DNA from 3 places in the Streptomyces sp. NPDC059256 genome. Region 2 is predicted to be linked to each of the others. Evidence: riboswitches for the same ligand, from Rfam matches in the RefSeq annotation. Region 2 holds a riboswitch; each other region holds the start of a gene.
The links. A riboswitch is a leader RNA that binds a small molecule or an ion and turns the genes downstream of it on or off. The one in region 2 is predicted to bind cobalamin.

Region 1: it holds a riboswitch for cobalamin, as region 2 does, so the genes downstream of both, ACFXJL_RS15570 (cobalamin biosynthesis protein) here and cobN (cobaltochelatase subunit CobN) in region 2, are expected to answer to the same signal.
Region 3: it holds a riboswitch for cobalamin, as region 2 does, so the genes downstream of both, ACFXJL_RS32255 (hypothetical protein) here and cobN (cobaltochelatase subunit CobN) in region 2, are expected to answer to the same signal.

Annotation. Positions count from the first base shown of each region.
Region 1 is NZ_JBHYZO010000005.1:374,743-380,863, forward strand. Features, by position in the region: gene ACFXJL_RS15565 (cobyric acid synthase) at 1-1,460, opposite strand, end outside; gene ACFXJL_RS15570 (cobalamin biosynthesis protein) at 1,460-2,434, opposite strand; cobalamin riboswitch at 2,619-2,761, opposite strand; gene ACFXJL_RS15575 (hypothetical protein) at 2,921-3,145, opposite strand; gene ACFXJL_RS15580 (inorganic phosphate transporter) at 3,158-4,423, opposite strand; gene ACFXJL_RS15585 (class II aldolase/adducin family protein) at 4,693-5,355, shown strand.
Region 2 is NZ_JBHYZO010000002.1:555,470-561,590, forward strand. Features, by position in the region: gene ACFXJL_RS06925 (cobalt-precorrin-6A reductase) at 1-290, shown strand, start outside; gene cobJ (precorrin-3B C(17)-methyltransferase) at 257-1,723, opposite strand; gene ACFXJL_RS06935 (precorrin-8X methylmutase) at 1,819-2,445, opposite strand; gene ACFXJL_RS06940 (cobalamin biosynthesis protein CobG) at 2,478-4,166, opposite strand; cobalamin riboswitch at 4,245-4,405, shown strand; gene cobN (cobaltochelatase subunit CobN) at 4,440-6,121, shown strand, end outside.
Region 3 is NZ_JBHYZO010000029.1:19,351-25,471, reverse strand. Features, by position in the region: gene ACFXJL_RS32265 (hypothetical protein) at 1-248, opposite strand, end outside; gene ACFXJL_RS32260 (hypothetical protein) at 736-2,655, shown strand; cobalamin riboswitch at 2,913-3,116, shown strand; gene ACFXJL_RS32255 (hypothetical protein) at 3,155-3,544, shown strand; gene ACFXJL_RS32250 (ABC transporter substrate-binding protein) at 3,601-4,587, shown strand; gene ACFXJL_RS32245 (FecCD family ABC transporter permease) at 4,584-5,693, shown strand; gene ACFXJL_RS32240 (ABC transporter ATP-binding protein) at 5,690-6,121, shown strand, end outside.

The sequences.
Region 1 (6,121 bases), on a different contig from region 2:
AGCAGCGCATCGGTGTCCGCGTGCTCCTCGATGAGATCGCCGAGCCGGTCCAACTGCTCCTCGCGCAGGGCCGCGAACGATGTGTCGGGGGCCGGCACGAACCGACGGCCCGCGGCCCGGGCGACCTCGCGCAGGAACTGTCGGCGAAAGCCGTCGCTCTCCAAGGAACCGTGCCAGTGGGTGCCCCACACCTGCCCGAGGCGGCATCCCGCCAAGAAGGGCTCCCCACCGAGGACTTCGGCCACCCCGTGATGGATCTCGTACCCCTCCACCCGCTCCCCGAGCGCACTTCCGACCGGTCGGGCGAGCGTCTTCTCCACGGCGAAGCGGACCCGGACCGGGAGCAGTCCCAGCCCGGTGACCGACCCGGCCTTGGACTCCACCTCGTCGTGGATGTGCTCGCCGAGGAGTTGGAAGCCCCCGCAGATGCCCAGCACGGGTCGGCCCGCCGCCGCTCGCCTGGCCAACTCCCCGGCCAGACCGCGTTCCTGGAGCCAGCGCAGGGCCCGTACCGTGCCCCGGGTGCCCGGGACGATCACCAGATCGGCGTCCGCCAACTCCTCGGGCCGGTCCACGAAGCGCACGAGGACCCCCGGCTCCGCCGCCAGCGCGTCCACGTCCGTGAAGTTGGACATCAACGGCAGCGCACACACCGCGACCCGCAGCACGTCCTCGCCGACCGGGGGCGCCGTGACCGACTCGCGTACGGCACCGCGCAGGGACACCCGCAGACCGTCCTCCTCGTCGATCCCGAGCCCGTGGGCGTACGGGAGGACCCCGAACGTCCGCCGTCCGGTGAGGTCGTGGAGCATGTCGAGGCCCGGCTCCAGCAGGGAGACGTCGCCGCGGAACTTGTTGATGAGGTAGCCCGCCACCAAGCGTTGGTCCTCGGCCGCGAGCAGTGCCGTCGTCCCGAAGAAGGAGGCGAACACCCCACCGCGGTCGATGTCGCCCACGACCAGCACCGGCAGCCCGGCCGCCCGGGCGACACCCATGTTGACGATGTCGGTCCGCCGTAGGTTGATCTCGGCGGGGCTTCCCGCCCCCTCGCAGATCACGGCGTCATGGGTGGCCCGCAACTCCTCCAGGCACTCCACGACGGTGGCCAGCAAGGTCTGCTGTCGGCCGCCGTGGTAGCCGCGGGCGCTCATCTCACCGACCGGTCTGCCCATCAGCACGACCTGGCTGGACCGGTCGCTGCCGGGTTTGAGGAGCACCGGGTTCATCAGTGCGCTGGGCTCGACGCGGGCGGCCTGCGCCTGCATCGCCTGGGCCCGGCCGATCTCCGCGCCCTGTCGGGTGACGAAGGAGTTCAGGGACATGTTCTGGCCCTTGAACGGAGCGACCTTCACCCCCTGCCGCACCAGCCAGCGGCAGATGCCCGCCGTGACCACGCTCTTGCCCGCGTCCGACGTGGTGCCGGCGATCAGCAGGCCACCGCCGCGCCCTCGGCTCGTCATCAGGTCCCCCGGCCCTCTCGTCGTCCTCGCTGCGGTCTCGCTGCCCGTGCGAACAGCGAGCGGGCCATCACGCCCACACCGAGCGCCAACACCCCGACCCGTCGTGACAGCCGTACCGCCCGCTCGATGTCGGCCAACTCCACCTGCCGGCCCGCGGAGTGCAGGACCGGTCGGTGCTCGATCCGTCCGGCGTAGGAGAGCGTCCCGCCGAGTCGTACTCCCAGCGCACCGGCGAACGCGGCTTCCACGGGTCCCGCGTTGGGGCTGGGATGCCGATGGGCGTCGGCCCGCCAGGCCGCGAGTGCCCGGGGGGCGCTCTCGCCCGCGACGGCGGCGAGAGCGGCCGTCAGCCTCGCTCCGGGCCAGCCGGCGACATCGTCGAGCCGGGCCGAGGCCCAGCCGAACCGTCGGTGCCGGGGCGACCGGTGCCCCACCATCGCGTCCAGGGTGTTCACCGCACGGAAGGCGACCAGTCCGGGCACGCCCGCGACCGCGCCCCACACCAGGGCCCCCACGACCGCGTCCGACGTGTTCTCGGCGACGGACTCGACGACCGCCCGGGCGATCTGCTGCTCGTCCAGGTACTGGGGGTCGCGTCCGCACAGGTGTGGCAGCCGGGCCCGGGCCCGCTCGATGTCACCGGCCGCGAGCGCGGCACCGACGGCACGGGCCTCCCGGCCCAGTGACGTCCCTCCGACCACGGTCCAGGTGGCGGTCGCGGTCAGCGCGGTGCGGAGCACCGGACTGCGGCGGGTGGCACGGGACGCCAGGGCGGCGGTCGCGGTGGCCCCGCCGACGCAGAGCGTCGTGTACAGGGCTCCCCAGCCGCGGTGGTCACGCCACAGGGCCTTCTCGACGGTGCCGGCGGCCCGCCCGAAGAGGGCGACGGGATGCCCTCGGCGCGGGTCGCCGAGCAGTAGATCAGCCAGGAGCCCGGCAGCCGCCCCGTACGCGAAGACACGATCGGTACGCATGGGTTTCAGACCGGCGTTCCGCCTCGGAGGGCCCTTGGTGCCGGCCCGTGGGATATCCGTGTTCCCTGCCGGGCCGGCGTCGCCGGGGGTGCACCGCACAGCAAGTGGATGCCGTCGATCAAGGCAGGGGCTGGACCGTAGCCGGGCATGGCGATATGTCCTCACTCAGGGTGTCCGCGCCCTGGTTCGACGTGATCGACGGCGAGAGTTCCTGGCTCACGGGGAGGAACTCCCCGGTCACAGTGGCGGGACCGCGCCGGATTCGCACCGGCTTCCTCTGCTGCTGTCGTAGTTGGCCCCGGCAGTCCACCACGCCCCGAGAACAGCCGTCAACCTGCCGTTGACCTGCGACGGTGCAGTGTGCCGAGCCCCACATCGCCCCTGCTTCCCGAGGATCCCTCAGGGCACGCAGAAGCCGGACCGCAGATCCCGAGAGATCGACGGCCCGGCTGTGAAACGACTGCTGCTGTGCGGTGAGGTGCGGCCTCAGGTGACGATCAGATATATGCCGTAGCTGATGGCCGCGGTGCAGAGGGCGAAGCAGGTGTAGGCGCCTATCCGGGGAAGGGCAACCGAGCCGGTGCCGGAGGCGGTCGCAGCCCCCTGCTTGCTCAGACCGATGATGCCCAGGGTGAACAGGCCCACCAGCGCAATGGTGGCGACGAGACTCACGCCGAAGACGGAGCCGAGGGCTACCCAGTCGATTTTCATGGTCTTCAGTCCTTACACCGCGGCCGGGCTGGCGGGGCCGGCTTCGGGGGTCGCGGCATTGCGGGCCGGGATGGTCGTCTTGAGGTCGTCCAGGGAGTTGTTCATCGTCGTGCCGGCAGGCGGCGGGGTGACGGCCGCGATGGCCGTGGTGACCACGCCCGCGGGCTCGCCTTCCTCGGACGTGTCGTTGACGTTGGTGTGGTCGACGACCTGGCGGCGGGAGATGAACCAGATGGCGGCGGACGAGGCGACCAGGAAGGTGGCGACCACCGCCACGCCCCAGTCACCCTGCTTGGTCACGTACTCGGAACCGGCGGCCACCAGACCGGCGGCCGGCAGGGTCAGACCCCAGGCCACGAACATCCGGGTGGCGGTCGACCAGCGGACCACCCCGCCCTTGCGGCCCAGACCGGCACCCATCACCGCGCCGGAGCACGAGTGGGTGGTGGAGAGGGAGAAGCCGAGGTTCGACGAGGCGAGGATGACGCTGGCCGCACTGGTCTGGGCGGCGAAGCCCTGCTGCGGCTGGAGGTCGGTCAGGCCCTTGCCCATGGTGCGGATGATGCGCCACCCACCGAGGTAGGTGCCGAGGGCGATGGCGATGCCCGCGGATGCGATGACCCACATGGGGGGGTTGGAGCCGGGGACGAGCACTCCACCGGCGACGAGCGCGAGGGTGATGACACCCATGGTCTTCTGGGCGTCATTGGTGCCGTGGGCCAGGGACACGAGGCCGGCCGAGGCTATCTGGCCGGCGCGGTAGCCCTTGGCGGTGGACTTCGGGTCGGTGTTCCGGCCGAGGCGGTACGTCAGCCGGGACGCGAGGTAGGCGGCGATACCGGCGACCAGCGGGGCTGCGATCGCAGGGATGAGCACCTTGGTGACCACGGTGCCGCCGTTGACTCCGCTGATACCGACCGACGCGATGGTCGCACCGATCAGACCGCCCATGAGGGCGTGCGAGGAGCTGGACGGCAGACCGATCAGCCAGGTCAACAGATTCCAGAGGATGGCGCCGACGAGCGCCGCGAAGATCACTTCGGGGGTGATGCCTGACTCGTTGACGATGCCGCTGGAGATCGTCTTGGCGACCTCCACCGAAAGAAACGCGCCGACGAGGTTGAGCACCGCGGACATGGCGACCGCGGCCTTGGGCTTCATCGCGCCGGTCGAGATGGTCGTCGCCATCGCATTGGCCGTGTCGTGGAAACCGTTCGTGAAATCGAACACGAGAGCCGTCACGATCACAATCGCGAGCAGCAGCGTGATGTGTTCCATTTACCCAGGCAATCTATCGACGTCAGTGACATCGCGAACGTAGATAACCTGGGTGAACGGAAGGTGAACTGAGGCGAGATTCGTGATGTCCCCAAGTGAGGTTCGCGATTCCGCTTGTGCCCTGAGTGATCTCTTCGGGCCGTCTGCGTGGTCATGCTCCCGGGCCCACCACGGCGTCGGTGTCCGCAAGATGGCATTTACGCCCTTTGGGGTGATCTGCATCACGGGACGGTCTGTTGCCTTCCGGCCATGCCTGACAGGATCGATCCATGGCCGAACACATGTCCAAAGAGTCCATCGAACAGGCGTGGCGGGACGTCGTGACCACCGCCCGGAGAACGGCTGCCGAGGGCTTGGTGGTGGGTACGTCCGGCAATGTGTCGGCGCGGGTCGGCGACCTCGTCGTGGTGACCCCCAGCGGAGTGCCCTACGAACGTCTGTCGACGAGGGAGCCTGTGGTCGTCGACCTGGCGGGCCGACAGGTCGCCGGCGACCTCAAGCCGACCAGTGAACTCCCCCTCCACCTGGAGGTTTACCGAACATCCAAGGCCGGGGCCGTCGTCCATACGCATGCCGTCCACGCCACCGCAGTCTCCACGCTCGTCGATGAACTGCCGGCCGTCCACTACATGACCGCCGAGCTCGGCGGACCCGTCCGGGTGGCCCCGTACGCCCTCTACGGCACGCCGGAACTGGCCCGGAACATGGGCCGGGCCCTGGATGGCCGCAGCGCCTGTCTGCTGCGCAACCACGGCACGATCGCGCATGCGGATTCGCTGGACCGCGCCTACGACCGCACCGCCCAACTGGAGTGGATGTGCCAGGTCTGGCTCGCGGCCTCGTCGGTGCCCGGCCTGCGGCCCTCCCTGCTCTCCTCCGCCGAACTCGACGAGGTGGCCACCCAGCTGCGGGGGTACGGCCAACGCTCCTGACATCGCGTTCCGCTTAGGCTCCGGGGGCCCTGTTGACCGGGCCTTCGGCGGCGCTTTGCGGACGAGGGCCGGGTGTAGCGCCCACGGAGTCGCCCAGGAGGGCGGACCCGGCCATTCCGCACCGGGGTCGCGACCTGTTCGGACGTATCGGTCCACCATGGAGCGGCATCCTCCGCACCACCGGCCCACGGTCCGTTCGGGGCGGCCTCCCCGCGGACGGGAACGAGCCAGGAACGCCGCCACGACCACACCGTGCCGGGCCCCGGGGCCGTCAGGATGACCTCGGGGCCCACTGGCTGGATTTCGACGATGCATCTCGCGGGGACTGATGAGCCGTACGCGCCTCCTCGCCGCCCGAACACCGCTCGGCGAAGAGCTCGGACGGCTCAACCGGACGCCCCGGATATCCCGGGAGCGCCCCCGAGGGGCCGCAGAACGGTCCTGCGGTCCTGTCGGGGCGACGGTCAGCACCGGGGTGCGGCTCCGGAGCTCACGACGCCGACGGGCGAGCTGCCCAGGGAGCCGCCTCCCTGAGCGGCCCGGAGGGCGGGTGAGCCCAGGCCCCAGCGAGCCACGACAGGGCAGGACGAACGTCGCGGGGGCGTCAGCCCGGCCGTCCCACGGGCGGTCGCGCCCCCGAAGGTCGGCGGCCCGCCCGCTCCCGGCACCGGCCGTACCAGGGCGACCGGCCGTCGCGGCGCACCGGAACCCAGTGGCCCGCAGCAAGCCGGGAAGCCGAGAAGGCCGGTCGTCCACTGGCAGGGCC
Region 2 (6,121 bases):
CGCCCGATGGGGGCGGGCCGCCGCGGATGGAGGTGTTGTTGGACCGGGGGCCGTTCACGCTCGACGGGGAGCGGGAGGTCCTGCGGCGGCATCGGATCGATGTGATGGTGACCAAGGACAGCGGTGGGGCGGCGACCGCGCCCAAGTTGGCCGCCGCGCGGGAGGCAGGGTTGCCCGTGGTCGTGGTGCGGCGGCCTCCCGTGCCCGAGGGTGTTGCGGTGGTGGGCACGTCGGAGGAGGCCGCCGCCTGGGTGGTTCAGCTCTGTGCCGGCTCCGGGGCCTCCGGGTAGCGGCGCGGGGTCCACACGATCTCTGTTCCGTTGCCGCGCCGGACCGTCTGGGTCTGTGACGAGCCCACCAGCAGGACCGTGCGCATGTCGACGTCGGCCGGGTCGAGTTCGCCGAGCGGGACGATCCGTACGGACTCCTCCGGGCCGCCGATGTCACGGCCCAGTACCACCGGGGTCATTGGGGAGCGGTGTTCCAGCAGGAGGTCCCGGGCCTTGCCGACCTGCCAGGTGCGGCTGCGCGAGCCCGGGTTGTAGAGGGCGAGCACCAGGTCCGCAGCCGCTGCCGCGCGCAGGCGTTCGGCGATCACTTCCCAGGGCTTGAGCCGGTCGGAGAGGGAGATCGTGGCGTAGTCGTGGCCGAGGGGGGCGCCCGCGCGGGCCGCTGCCGCGTTGGCGGCGGTCACCCCCGGGAGGACCCGTACCGGTACGTCGGTGTACTCGGGCTGCGATGCCACTTCCAGTACCGCCGTGGCCATCGCGAACACTCCGGGGTCGCCGCCGGAGACGACGGCCACCCGGCGTCCGCGTGCGGCGAGTTGGAGGGCGAATTCGGCGCGTTCGGCCTCGACGCGGTTGTCGGAGCCGTGGCGCTGCTGGCCCGGGCGTTCCGGTACGCGGTCCAGATAGGTGGTGTAGCCGACGAGGTCATCGGCCGCGGCGAGGGCGCCGCGGGTCTCGGGGGTGAGCCACAGCGGTCCCGCGGGGCCGGTGCCGACGACCACGACCTCACCGGTCGTCGCGGTGCGTACGGGCGCGTTCGGCATCGCGCCGATCCGGCTGGGCAGCACGGCGACCGAGAAGTACGGCACCGATTCGGCCGCGATGTCGGCGAGGAGGCCAGTGCGCTCGTCGGGCATGGTGGCGCGTTCGACGTAGCGGGCCTCGTGGAGGCGGTCGGTGCGCTCCAGGGCGCTCCGCACCTTGGTGAAGGTGCGGCCCAGCTTCATCACGACGGCCGAGTCGGTCGCCGCGAGACGGGCCGCCAACTCCTCCTCGGGGAGGGTGCCGGGCAGGATGGTGAGCACCTCGTCGGCCTCCACCAGGGGCTCTCCGAGGCGGGCGGCTGCCGCGCTGACCGAGGTGACCCCGGGGATGACCTCGGTTGGGTAGCGGTGGGCGAGCCGCTTGTGCATGTGCTGGTAGGAGCCGTAGAAGAGGGGGTCGCCCTCGGCGAGCACGGCGACCGTGCGGCCGGCGTCGAGATGGGCCGCGAGCCGCTCGGACGCCTCTTCGTAGAAGTCGTCGAGGGCGCCGCGGTAGCCGCCGGGGTGGTCGGTGGTCTCCACCGTCAGCGGATACATCAGCCGTTCCTCGATCTGGTCGGCGCGGATGTGCTTCGCGGCGATCGAGCGGGCGATGGAACGGCCGTGGCGGGCCGAGTGGTAGGCGACGACATCGGCGGCGGCGATGACTTCCACCGCGCGCAGGGTCATCAGCGAGGGGTCGCCGGGGCCGAGCCCGACGCCGTAGAGCTTGCCGGGGGTGGCCGGGGCACCTTCAGCGATGCGGCTGTGGGCGTCGTTCACGTTCACTCTTCCTCGCTGGCGATGGCGTTGAGTGCGGCTGCGGCCATCGCGCTGCCGCCGCGTCTGCCGCGTATCACCAGGTGTTCCAGGCCGGACGGATGGTCGGCGAGGGCATCCTTGGATTCGGCGGCGCCCACGAATCCGACCGGTACGCCGATGATCGCGGCCGGGCGGGGTGCGCCTTCCTCGATCATCTCCAGCAGTCGGAACAGGGCGGTGGGGGCATTGCCGACGGCGACGACGGCGCCTTCCATCCGCTCGCGCCACAGTTCCAGTGCGGCGGCGCTGCGGGTGGTGCCGAGTTCGGCCGCCAGTGCGGGGACGGTGGGGTCGGAGAGGGTGCAGATCACCTCGTTGTCGGCGGGGAGTCGTTTGCGGGTGACTCCGCTGGCGACCATGGCGACATCGCAGAGGATGGGGGCGCCGGCGCGCAGGGCTGCGCGGGCCCGCGCCACGACCTGGGGCGTGTAGGAGAGGTCGCGTACGAGGTCCACCATTCCGCAGGCGTGGATCATCCGTACCGCGACCTGGCTGACATCGGCCGGCAGGCCGGTGAGGTCGGCCTCGGCGCGGATGGTGGCGAAGGACTGGCGGTAGATCGCCGGTCCGTCCTTCTCGTACTCGTACACGGTGTGGTCTTCCTCTTATGGGGACGGGGAGGTCATCGGGGGCGACGGGCGTGGGCCACGGTGTGGGCGAGGGCGGCGGCGGACGTGTCGGTGGGGACCGTGGTGCCGAGGGCGACGGGGGGTGGATCGCCGCAGACGCGGGTCACTCGGAAGCTGCCGTCGGGGGTGGCGAGGGCATCGACCCGGTCTCCCGGGGGGCGTCCGCAACGGCGTTCACAGCCGGACCAGTAGACGGGGAGTTGGGTGAACCTCCCTACTGCGGACGGGAGTTCCCATGAGACCACGGCCTCGGCCATGGCGCGGACGTCGGCAGCGGACTTGGCGCATCCGGGCGTGCCGATGCAGGCGCCCACACCGGTCCAGGGGGAGTCGGCCGTGGTGATCAGCCCGGTTGCGGCCAGTTCGTCGAGGGTGCTGCCGGCCTGGTCGCCGGGCACACCGGTGACGATCACTCCGCGCCAGGGGGTGAGGCGCAGTTCGCCGTCGGGCGCCTTCCGGGCGGCGCTGGTCAGCCGTTCCCACTGGGGGCCGGTGAGTCGGCCGAGGGGGGCGCCGATGGAGAGCGCTGCCGGGGAAGTGGCGGCGGGGGCGCTGGGACGGATGGCCTCAGATGGGCCGCTCGGGCCGCGCGGGATGCACAGGAGGGACGGGAAAGACGGGAGTGGCGGGAAGGGCGGCATGGGCGGGACGGATGAGTTGGGTGGGTCAGATGGGTCGGGAGTCTGCCGGGGGGCCGGTGGGGTGACGATTCCGTACGGGGGCGGGGTGGCGGTCTCTCGCCGGGGGTGCTGTCGGATGCCCGCCAGGGGGATGCCGGCCTTCGCGAGCCGTGCCAGGGTCCCTTCCCGCAGTCGTGCGCCGGTGTCCGGGAGGTCCCGTATCCGCCAGACCTTTGCTTCGGGTGTGAGATCCGCCGCATCCAGGAACGTTTCAGCACAGAGCAGCGCGGCCCTCGGGCCATCGTCCGAACGGGCCAGCAGCAGTACGTCATCGCTGTCCCCGATCCGCAGTCCGGCGCCACCGTCGTGGTCCGCCGCGGTCAGTCCGGCGCCACCGCCATGGTCCGCCGCGGTCAGTCCGGCGCCACCGCCATGGTCCGCCGCGGTCGGTCCGGATGTGTCGGCGGCCAGCAGGGTCACATCCGCGCGCAGGGCGTCCACGTCGCCGCGCCCGTCGTCCAGGGCGAACAGGAAACGCCCCGACAGGGCCGCCGCCCGATCGCTGGCGCAGAGCAGTTCGTCCAGCGCCCTCAACCACCGGCGTACGCCGCGCCCCGAGCCGTTTCCCCCCAGTCCGCCCAGTCCGCCCAGTCCGCCCTGCCCGGCCAGTTCGCCGAGTTCGCCGAGTTCGTCCAGCCCGGCCAGTGGCGAGGCCACGATGTTGCGCACCCGCTCATGGGTCGCGGACGGCAACAGCCCTGCGTTCCCCAGGAGCTGGGCCAACTCTCCGCCGCACTGCTCGTCGAGTCCGCGCAACTGCACATTGCCCCGAGAGGTGAGGTGCAGTTCGCCGTCGCCCAGCCGTCGGGCCGCGGTCAGCAGTGCCTCGGCCTGCGCCGGGCGCAGCACACCCCCGGGTATCCGGATCCGGGCCAGTGCGCCGTCGTCCGCCCGGTGCAGCCGCAGGGAGCCGGGGCAGGCGTCACCGCGCCCCCCGGAGGGGGTCGTACCGGTGGCGCCGGCTCGGGCCGGGCGGGGTGAGGTGGGCATGTCGGCGAGCATACCGACCAGTCATGACCGTCATTTGGGACGGTATGAGCCACGGCAGTAAGACGGTATGAACCGCACCGAATAGGCGACCCTTACTATTTCGGGGACGGGCCACCCGGTCCGGCAACGCAGAAGGCGACAGTGGAGGAAGCCCGGTGTGAACCCGGCGCGGTCCCGCCACTGTGAGCCGGCCGGACGAAGGCAGTCGTCGGGGCGGCGAGTCAGGAACTCCCGTCGCCAGACACCGCCCGGGGCGTGGACACCCCGAGGAAGGCCCGATGCCGTATGCCGCACGCACCGAAGACCCCTTCGACCGATGGACCGACCAGCCCGCCGAACTCCCCCGGCGACGCCCCCGACATCGTCCTGTTGTCGACGTCCGACACCGATCTGCTCAGTGCCCGTGCCGCGGGCGGCCCGGTCGGCTTCCGCTACGCCAACCCCTCCCGCACCGCCCTGGACGACCTGCCCGCGCTGCTCGAAGGCGCCGGGCTGGTCGTCGTACGACTGTTGGGCGGGGTCCGTGCCTGGGAGGAGGGGCTCGACCGGATTCGCGCCAGCGGTCAGCCGCTGGTGGTCCTCACCGGTGAGCAGGCGCCCGATGCGCAGTTGATGGCCGCCTCCACCGTCCCCATCGGCATCGCCGCCGAGGCCCACGCCTATCTCGCCCACGGTGGCCCGGCCAATCTGGAGCAGTTGGCGCGCTTCCTCTCCGACACCGTCCTGCTCACCGGCCACGGCTTCGACCCGCCGGCGCCCGCGCCCTCCTGGGGGCGGCTGGAGCGCACGTCCGGCAGCGAAAACGGTGCAGGGGCCGGTGCTGCGGCCGGTGCTGCGGACGGCCCCACCATCGCCGTCCTCTACTACCGCGCCCACCACATGAGCGGAAACACCGCGTTCGTGGACACCCTGTGCGGGGCGATCGAGGCGGCGGGCGGCCGGGCACTGCCGCTGTACGTGGCCTCGCTACGGGCGCCGGAGCCCGAGTTGATCGAGGAGTTGCGGGCGGCCGAGACGATCGTGACGACCGTGCTCGCCGCCGGCGGCACCCGGCCCGCCGAGGCGTCCGCCGGCGGTGACGACGAGTCCTGGGACGCGGGTGCGCTCACCTCGCTCGACGTACCGATCCTCCAGGCCCTGTGTCTCACCGGGTCGCGCGCCGACTGGGAGGAGAACGACGAGGGCGTCTCCCCGCTGGACGCGGCCAGCCAGATCGCGGTGCCCGAGTTCGACGGGCGGTTGATCACCGTGCCGTTCTCCTTCAAGGAGATCGACGCCGATGGGCTGCCGGCCTATGTCGCCGACCCGGAACGCGCCGCCAGGGTCGCGGGGATCGCCGTGCGGCACGCCAGGCTGCGCCGCATACCCGCCGCGGACAAGCGCCTCGCGCTGGTCCTGTCCGCCTATCCCACCAAGCACTCGCGCATCGGCAACGCGGTCGGCCTCGACACCCCCGCCAGTGCCGTCGCCCTGCTGCGGCGACTGCGCGCCGAGGGCTATGACTTCGGCACCGAGGACGTGCCCGGGCTGGCGTCCGGGGATGGTGACGAGCTGATCCGGGCGTTGATCAACGCGGGCGGCCACGACCGGGAGTGGCTCACCGATGAGCAGTTGGCCCGCAACCCGGTCCGCATTCCCGCAGCCGACTACCGGCGCTGGTACGCAACCCTCCCCGAGGAGTTGCGCACCGCTGTGGAGGAGCACTGGGGGCCGCCGCCCGGTGAGATGTTCGTGGACCGGTCGCGCAATCCGGAGGGCGACATCGTCCTCGCCGCCCTGCGGCACGGAAACCTGCTGGTCGTCATCCAGCCGCCGCGCGGCTTCGGCGAGAACCCCATTGCGATCTACCACGACCCCGATCTGCCGCCCTCGCACCACTATCTGGCCGCCTACCGCTGGATCGCCACCCCTGACGCCGAGGGCGGCTTCGGCGCCGATGCGATGATCCACCTCGGGAAGCACGGCAA
Region 3 (6,121 bases), on a different contig from region 2:
GCGTTCCACCGGATCCCGAGTGGCCCGTCGGAGCCCTCCACGTAGTACTCGCCGACGACCGTGCCACTGCTGTTCAGCCCCTTGACGAAACTGTGGAGTCCTCCCACCGGGATCGGGAGCAGCCGTGAATTCAGCTCCGGTCCGGAGCGTTCGGCCACTGCCACGGGCGCCGAACCCAGGAGGAACAGGGCGGTTGCCGCCGCCGTGGCGGCAACGGTTACAGGCCGGGCAACGCGCAAGGGGGCCATCCGGAGACTCCTGATCTCTTCAAGGACATTGATGTGCAAGTGCAGGGGCATTTCATCTGTTTCAGGCACACAGGGAACCCGCGCTGCGGCCCAAGTTTTCCGCCTCTGGCGCCGCATTGGCAGCCTGATCTTGGAAACGGCTGGATTCGTACACCCGTTCACCTTGCTCGTGTCACCCGCTGTCCGACGCGTCCGTCCCGTCCCCGGATGGGCCCGGCTCCAGATGAAGGCTCCCCAACAGCACTTCCGGTCCCCCGGTGAGGATCGCGGCCCACGACAGGGGAGCTCCCCCGGCCGCTTGGACGCGGCGGGAAACCCCGGCGGCTTCCGGCCATCGCTCGGCACCAAGCCCCGGGCCGGGAGGGGTCTCTGTCGCTCAACTGCGCAGCAGCGCATGCCACTTGGCTGGGAGTACGCGGGTGAGAGCTTGCCACGTACCCGGGCTGAGGGCCTTGTCCCACCCTGAGTGGGCGCGGATCATGGCCGCGTGCAACATCGAGGGGAACTCCACGAACTGCTCCCGCGCGTCGGACTCACGGTCGTCGAGGACGTCCGCCCGGACAGCCTGTTGCCGCCGGAGGCCGGCTGGCGGATCGCGCGAGGGATCGCGGCGCCGGACGGTGCGGTCGGGAAAGCCATCGACACCAGGTGGTGGCGCCGCCTGGCAGATGCCGACGGCGAGTTCCTGGTGGCGGTCCTCGGACATCGGCTCGGCGGCAACGACTCCCGGTGGACGCGGGTCCGCCACACCGGCGGCGTTGTGCCGGGGCTGACCGGTGGCCCGGGGTTCGTGGCGCTCTCCCTCGACGGGCAGGTGCTCCTGGCGGAGGTTCCCGGCGCAGATGGTCCTCGGGTGACAGCCCTCGATCGACTACCGGAACGACTGGAGGAGGCCGCCGCGACCGCTGGGCACGAGACGGCGGTCGAGCGGGACGCGGTGTGGGCGACGGTGCCCGGCCGGCCGGCGTGGCCGCTGCACTGGGCGGAGGGGATCGGGTCCAATCCGGCCGCGCCGGACGAGCTCCTCGTCCGACTGCTGGATGTGGAGGTGGGCTTCTTGCACGGCTGCGACCGGCCCGCCGTCTTCGACGCCGCCCTCGCGCACCCCGATCCACAGATGCGCTCAAGACTCGTGGACACCTTCGGGCCCCGGCTCACGTCCGATCAGTGGGTACGCCTGGTCCGCGCCGAATCGTCGCCGACCCGGCGCGTGCTCTGGACCGAGCGCGCCTGCGCCTGGGGCGTCGCACTTGCCGCTGACCTGTACGACGACCTCCTCAACGGCCCGTGCCGCGCCGAGGCCGCCGAACTTCCCGGGCTCCCCGTGCACCACCTCCCCCGCCTCGCGGCCGACGCCGATCCCCGGGTGCGGTCGGCTGCCTGCGCCCGGTGGGAAGAGCTCGCCGCTCCGCTGCGGACACGGCTACTGGCCGACTCCGACCATTCGGTGCGTACGGCGGCGCTCCTCGCCCACCACCATGACGTCCCCATGCCTCACGAGGTCCTGGCCGGGCTGCCGGCGCCCCGGCGTGCGCTCGAACGGTGTCGTCTCGTAACCGAGTTGGAGGCGGAGCTGGTCCGGGACGGGGACGCGGAGGTACGCCGAGCGCTGGCCGCCAACCCCCGGCTCAGCGCGCACGGTGTCGCCCTCCTGGCGGAGGACCGAGACGACGGCGTCCGCTCGGCGGTGGCGCTGCGGCCCGACCTCAACGAGGAGCAACGTGCCGCGGTGCGCTACGACTTCGACCTGGCGTCGATGTCGAAGACTCTGCCCTGGGTCAAGGGCCTGCACGGTGACGCCGATGCGATGCGCCGCCTCGCCATGTCGTCCCATCCGCTCATCCGCCGAAGCGTGGCCCGGGCCCGGCATCTTCCAGCGGACGTCGTGGAGCGTCTGGCGCGGGACGAGGACAAGACGGTCCGCCTGTTCCTCGCCGAATCGTGCGATGACGCGCCGGCCGAGCTGCTGCTGGAGGTCTGGCGCTGGTGGGACGGCAGCTTCAGTCACCCTGACCGCCCCCGCGGCCACCCCAACTTCCCCCGTACTGGCCTGCTGCGCTACGTCGGCGACCCCGATGGACGGATGCGCCGTCTGGCGCTGGACGATCCGGAGTCCACGCCTGCCGACGTCGCACATCTCGCTCGCGACCCCGAGGCCGAGGTGCGCCACCGCGCGGCCGAGGACACCCGGCTGTCACCGGCTGACGCGGTGAGGTTTCTGAACGACCCGGCGGCTCACGTCCGCGGGGCCGCCCTGCGCAATCCACGGCTGCCTGCCCGCGTCCTCGCCGCGCTGCTGCACGATCGCGACACGGCATGCGCGGCGGTCACCAATCCGGCGATTCCGGTCCCTGTCCTGCATCGCATCCTGGCCACGGTCGCGGCAGCCGTGGCGGCCCGAAGCTGATCAGCATCAGACCACCGGGCAGCCGTGGCGGTCTGACCCTGAGCTCCGGCAGACCGCTGCCCCGGTGGATCGAGTTGGCCCACCGCAGAGGCTTTCGCCCGGGCAGGCGCTGGAGGATGCCATCGCGCAGATGTGTGCCGGTTCCGCGCGCCCCTCTCACCGGGAAGGCGGACAGCCGCCCCGGCCACCTGTCGGGTTGGTGGATTGCGCCACCCGACCGAGGCTTCGCCGTGTGACCTGCGCTGCAACTGCGGCCCAGGCATACGATCCGGCCGCGCCGTCTGTCATGATGACGCCGAAAGGCGACGGCGGATCGAGGAAACCGGTGTGAATCCGGTGCGGTCCCGCCACTGTGATCGGCGAGCGAACCCCAAACAGACCACTGCCCCTACGCGGGTGGGAAGGCTGGGGCGAGCGTTGACCCGAGAGCCAGGAGACTCACGCGGTCGCCTCCTCGACAGACTGGGGCGGATCTCCCCAGAGGGGAGTGTGAGTCGGGATGCCCGAAGGGCAACGTTCCGGGGCTCCGGCGCCGTGCCGGGTCGTCGTGTGCCGGGACTGCTGCTGCGGCAGCGCGAAGGTGACCGGTATCGATCACGCGGCGCAGGTCGCCGCGCTGAGCCGGGACCTTCCGGTACGGATCTCCGAGTGTCTGGACGTCTGCGACCAGGCGAATGTGGTCGTCGTCCAGCCCTCGGCTGCGGGACGCGCCGCCGGTGCCCGTCCTGTCTGGCTCGGCCTCGTCAACGACCCCGCCGCGACCGACGACATCGTCGACTGGGTGCGCGCGGGCGGCCCCGGAGAGGCCCCGCTGCCGGAGATCCTCGGCCTGTACGCCTTCACCCCGCCACGGCGGGTCCGTGACGCGTCGTCCGCCGACCCCCGCTGAACCCTGCCAACCGACCGCGGCGCAACGGCGTCCGCGGTGAGAGGACCGACCACACCATGGCGAAACGCTCCCTGTCCCTGCTGGCCGCTGCCGCTTTCCTGGTGGCGGGCTGCGGCGGTGGCACATCAACCGACCGGGACGATCCCGCCGCCTCGGGATCCGCAACCGAGGGCTTCCCCGTCACCGTGACCAACTGCGGGGTGAAGACGACGTACGAGCGTCCGCCGCAGCGCGCGGTGACGCTGAACCAGCACGCCACCGAAGTGCTCCTCGCTCTCGGTCTGGAGAAGTCGATGGTGGGCACCGCCTATCTCGACGACAAGATCCTCCCCGAGTACCAGGACGCCTATCGGGGGATCAAGGTGCTCTCGAAGGAGTACCCGTCCTTCGAGGTGCTGCTGAACGCCGAACCGGACTTCGCCTACGCCGGGTTCGCGAGCACCTTCGACGAGAAGGAGGGCCGCAGCAGGGCCGCTCTCGCCAAAGCGGGCGTCGACTCCTATCTGAATGTGGAGGAGTGCCCGACGGGACCGGTGACGATGGCGATGATCGGCGAGGAACTACGCGGCATCGGGAAGATATTCGGGGTTCCGGAGCGTGCGGAACGCGAGGTCAAGAAGGCCGAGGCGGCACTCGGTGCGGTCGACAAGAAGCTCGGCGGTGTCGATGCGCTCAAGGTGTTCGTATACGACAGCGGGGACAAGACGGCGTTCACCGCGGGTGGCGCGGGCGTCGGCAACGAGATGATCAAGGAGGCGGGCGGGGCCAACATCTTCGCCGATCTGGACAAGCAGTTCGGTGATGTCTCGTTCGAGCAGGTCGCCGAACGGGCCCCCGAGGTCGTCGTGATCTACGACTACGGGGACCAACCCCTTGCGGCCAAGAAGAAGTTCCTGCTGTCGCACCCGGCGCTCCAGGACGTGCCCGCCATCAAGAACAAGCGGTTCGCGGTACTCCCGTTGTCCTCGACCGTGCTCGGGGTGCGGGTACCGGCGGGTGTGGACTCGTTGGCCCGTCAGCTGCACCCGGACCGCTTCCGGTGACGGGCGCGCCCCGGGCCCTGGGTGACGTTGCCTCGGCTGTCACCAAGGCTCCCGGGCCGACCGCCACCGCCGCGGTGGGCGGCCGGGGCCGACCTCCGTACGGACTGGTGCTGGCCGTGCTGGCGCTGCTGGTGCTCCTCGCCGCGACCGCGGGGATCGCCGTCGGGTCCATCAGCGTTCCCACCGGGCAGGTCTGGTCGATCGTCCTGCACCATGTGCATCCTGGGCTCGCTGACGTCACCTGGACCCCGGTCCGCGAGACGATCGTGCTGGATGTGCGGCTACCCCGGGTCCTGTTGGCCGGGGTGGTCGGCGCCGGTCTCGCCGTCTCCGGCATGGCTCTCCAGGCACTGGTCCGCAATCCGCTGGCCGATCCGATGCTGCTCGGGGTGTCCTCGGGTGCGTCGGTCGGCGCGGTGTCGGTACTGGTCCTCAACATCACTGTGTTCGGGCTCGTGACCCTGCCGGTTGCGGCGTTCGCCGGGGCGCTCGCAGCGCTGGTCGCGGTGTACTTCCTGGCCAGGTCGGGGGGTCGGATGACCACGATCCGGCTGGTGCTGGCGGGGGTCGCGATGGCGGAGGTGCTCTCCGCGCTGGCGAGTTTCCTGATCGTCACCTCCAATGACCCGCACAAGACCCAGTCGGCTCTGCGGTGGATGCTCGGCGGACTTGCAGGCACCACCTGGTCGATGGTGTGGCTACCGGCCGTGGTGGTGCTCGCCGGTACGGCGGTGCTGCTCGGGGTGACCCGTCCGCTGAACCTGCTGCTGGCCGGTGAGGAGGCGGCGACTGCGCTGGGATTGGATGTGCACCGGTTCCGTGCCGCGCTGTTCGTACTGGTGGCGCTGATGATCGGCACCATCGTGGCAGTCAGCGGGCAGATCGGCTTCGTCGGGCTGATCATGCCGCACGTGGTGCGGCTGCTGGTGGGCGCCGACCACCGCCGTGCGCTGCCCGCAGCGGCGCTGCTGGGCGCGGCGTTCCTCATCATGGCGGATCTGGCCGCCCGGACCCTGATGAGTCCGGAGGAGGTCCCCGTCGGCATCCTCACCGCGCTCGTCGGCGGACCGTTCTTCCTCTGGCTGATGCGACGGAGGACCTCATGACGGCACCGCTGACGAACGACCAGGGCCCGCGGCCCGGCCTGCTCGACCTCCAGGAGGTATCGGTGGTCATGGGTGACCGGGCGCTGGTGGACGGAGTCTCGCTGTGCGTGGCACCTGGGGAGATGGTCGGGCTCGCGGGTCCCAACGGTGCGGGCAAGTCGACCCTGTTGCGCACGGTGTACCGGACACTGCGTCCCACCTCGGGCCGGGTCCTCCTGGACGGCGACGATGTGTGGGCGCTGCCCGGCAAACGGTTGGCGCGGCGACTCGCCGCCGTCCTCCAGGAGAGCGCCGGGGACTTCGAGCTGTCCGTGTACGACGTGGTCGCGATGGGCCGGACCCCGCACAAGCGGGCGTTCGCGGGTGATGACGCCGACGACCGGGCGATCGTCACGGACGCGCTGGAGCGCCTCGATGTGGCACCGCTG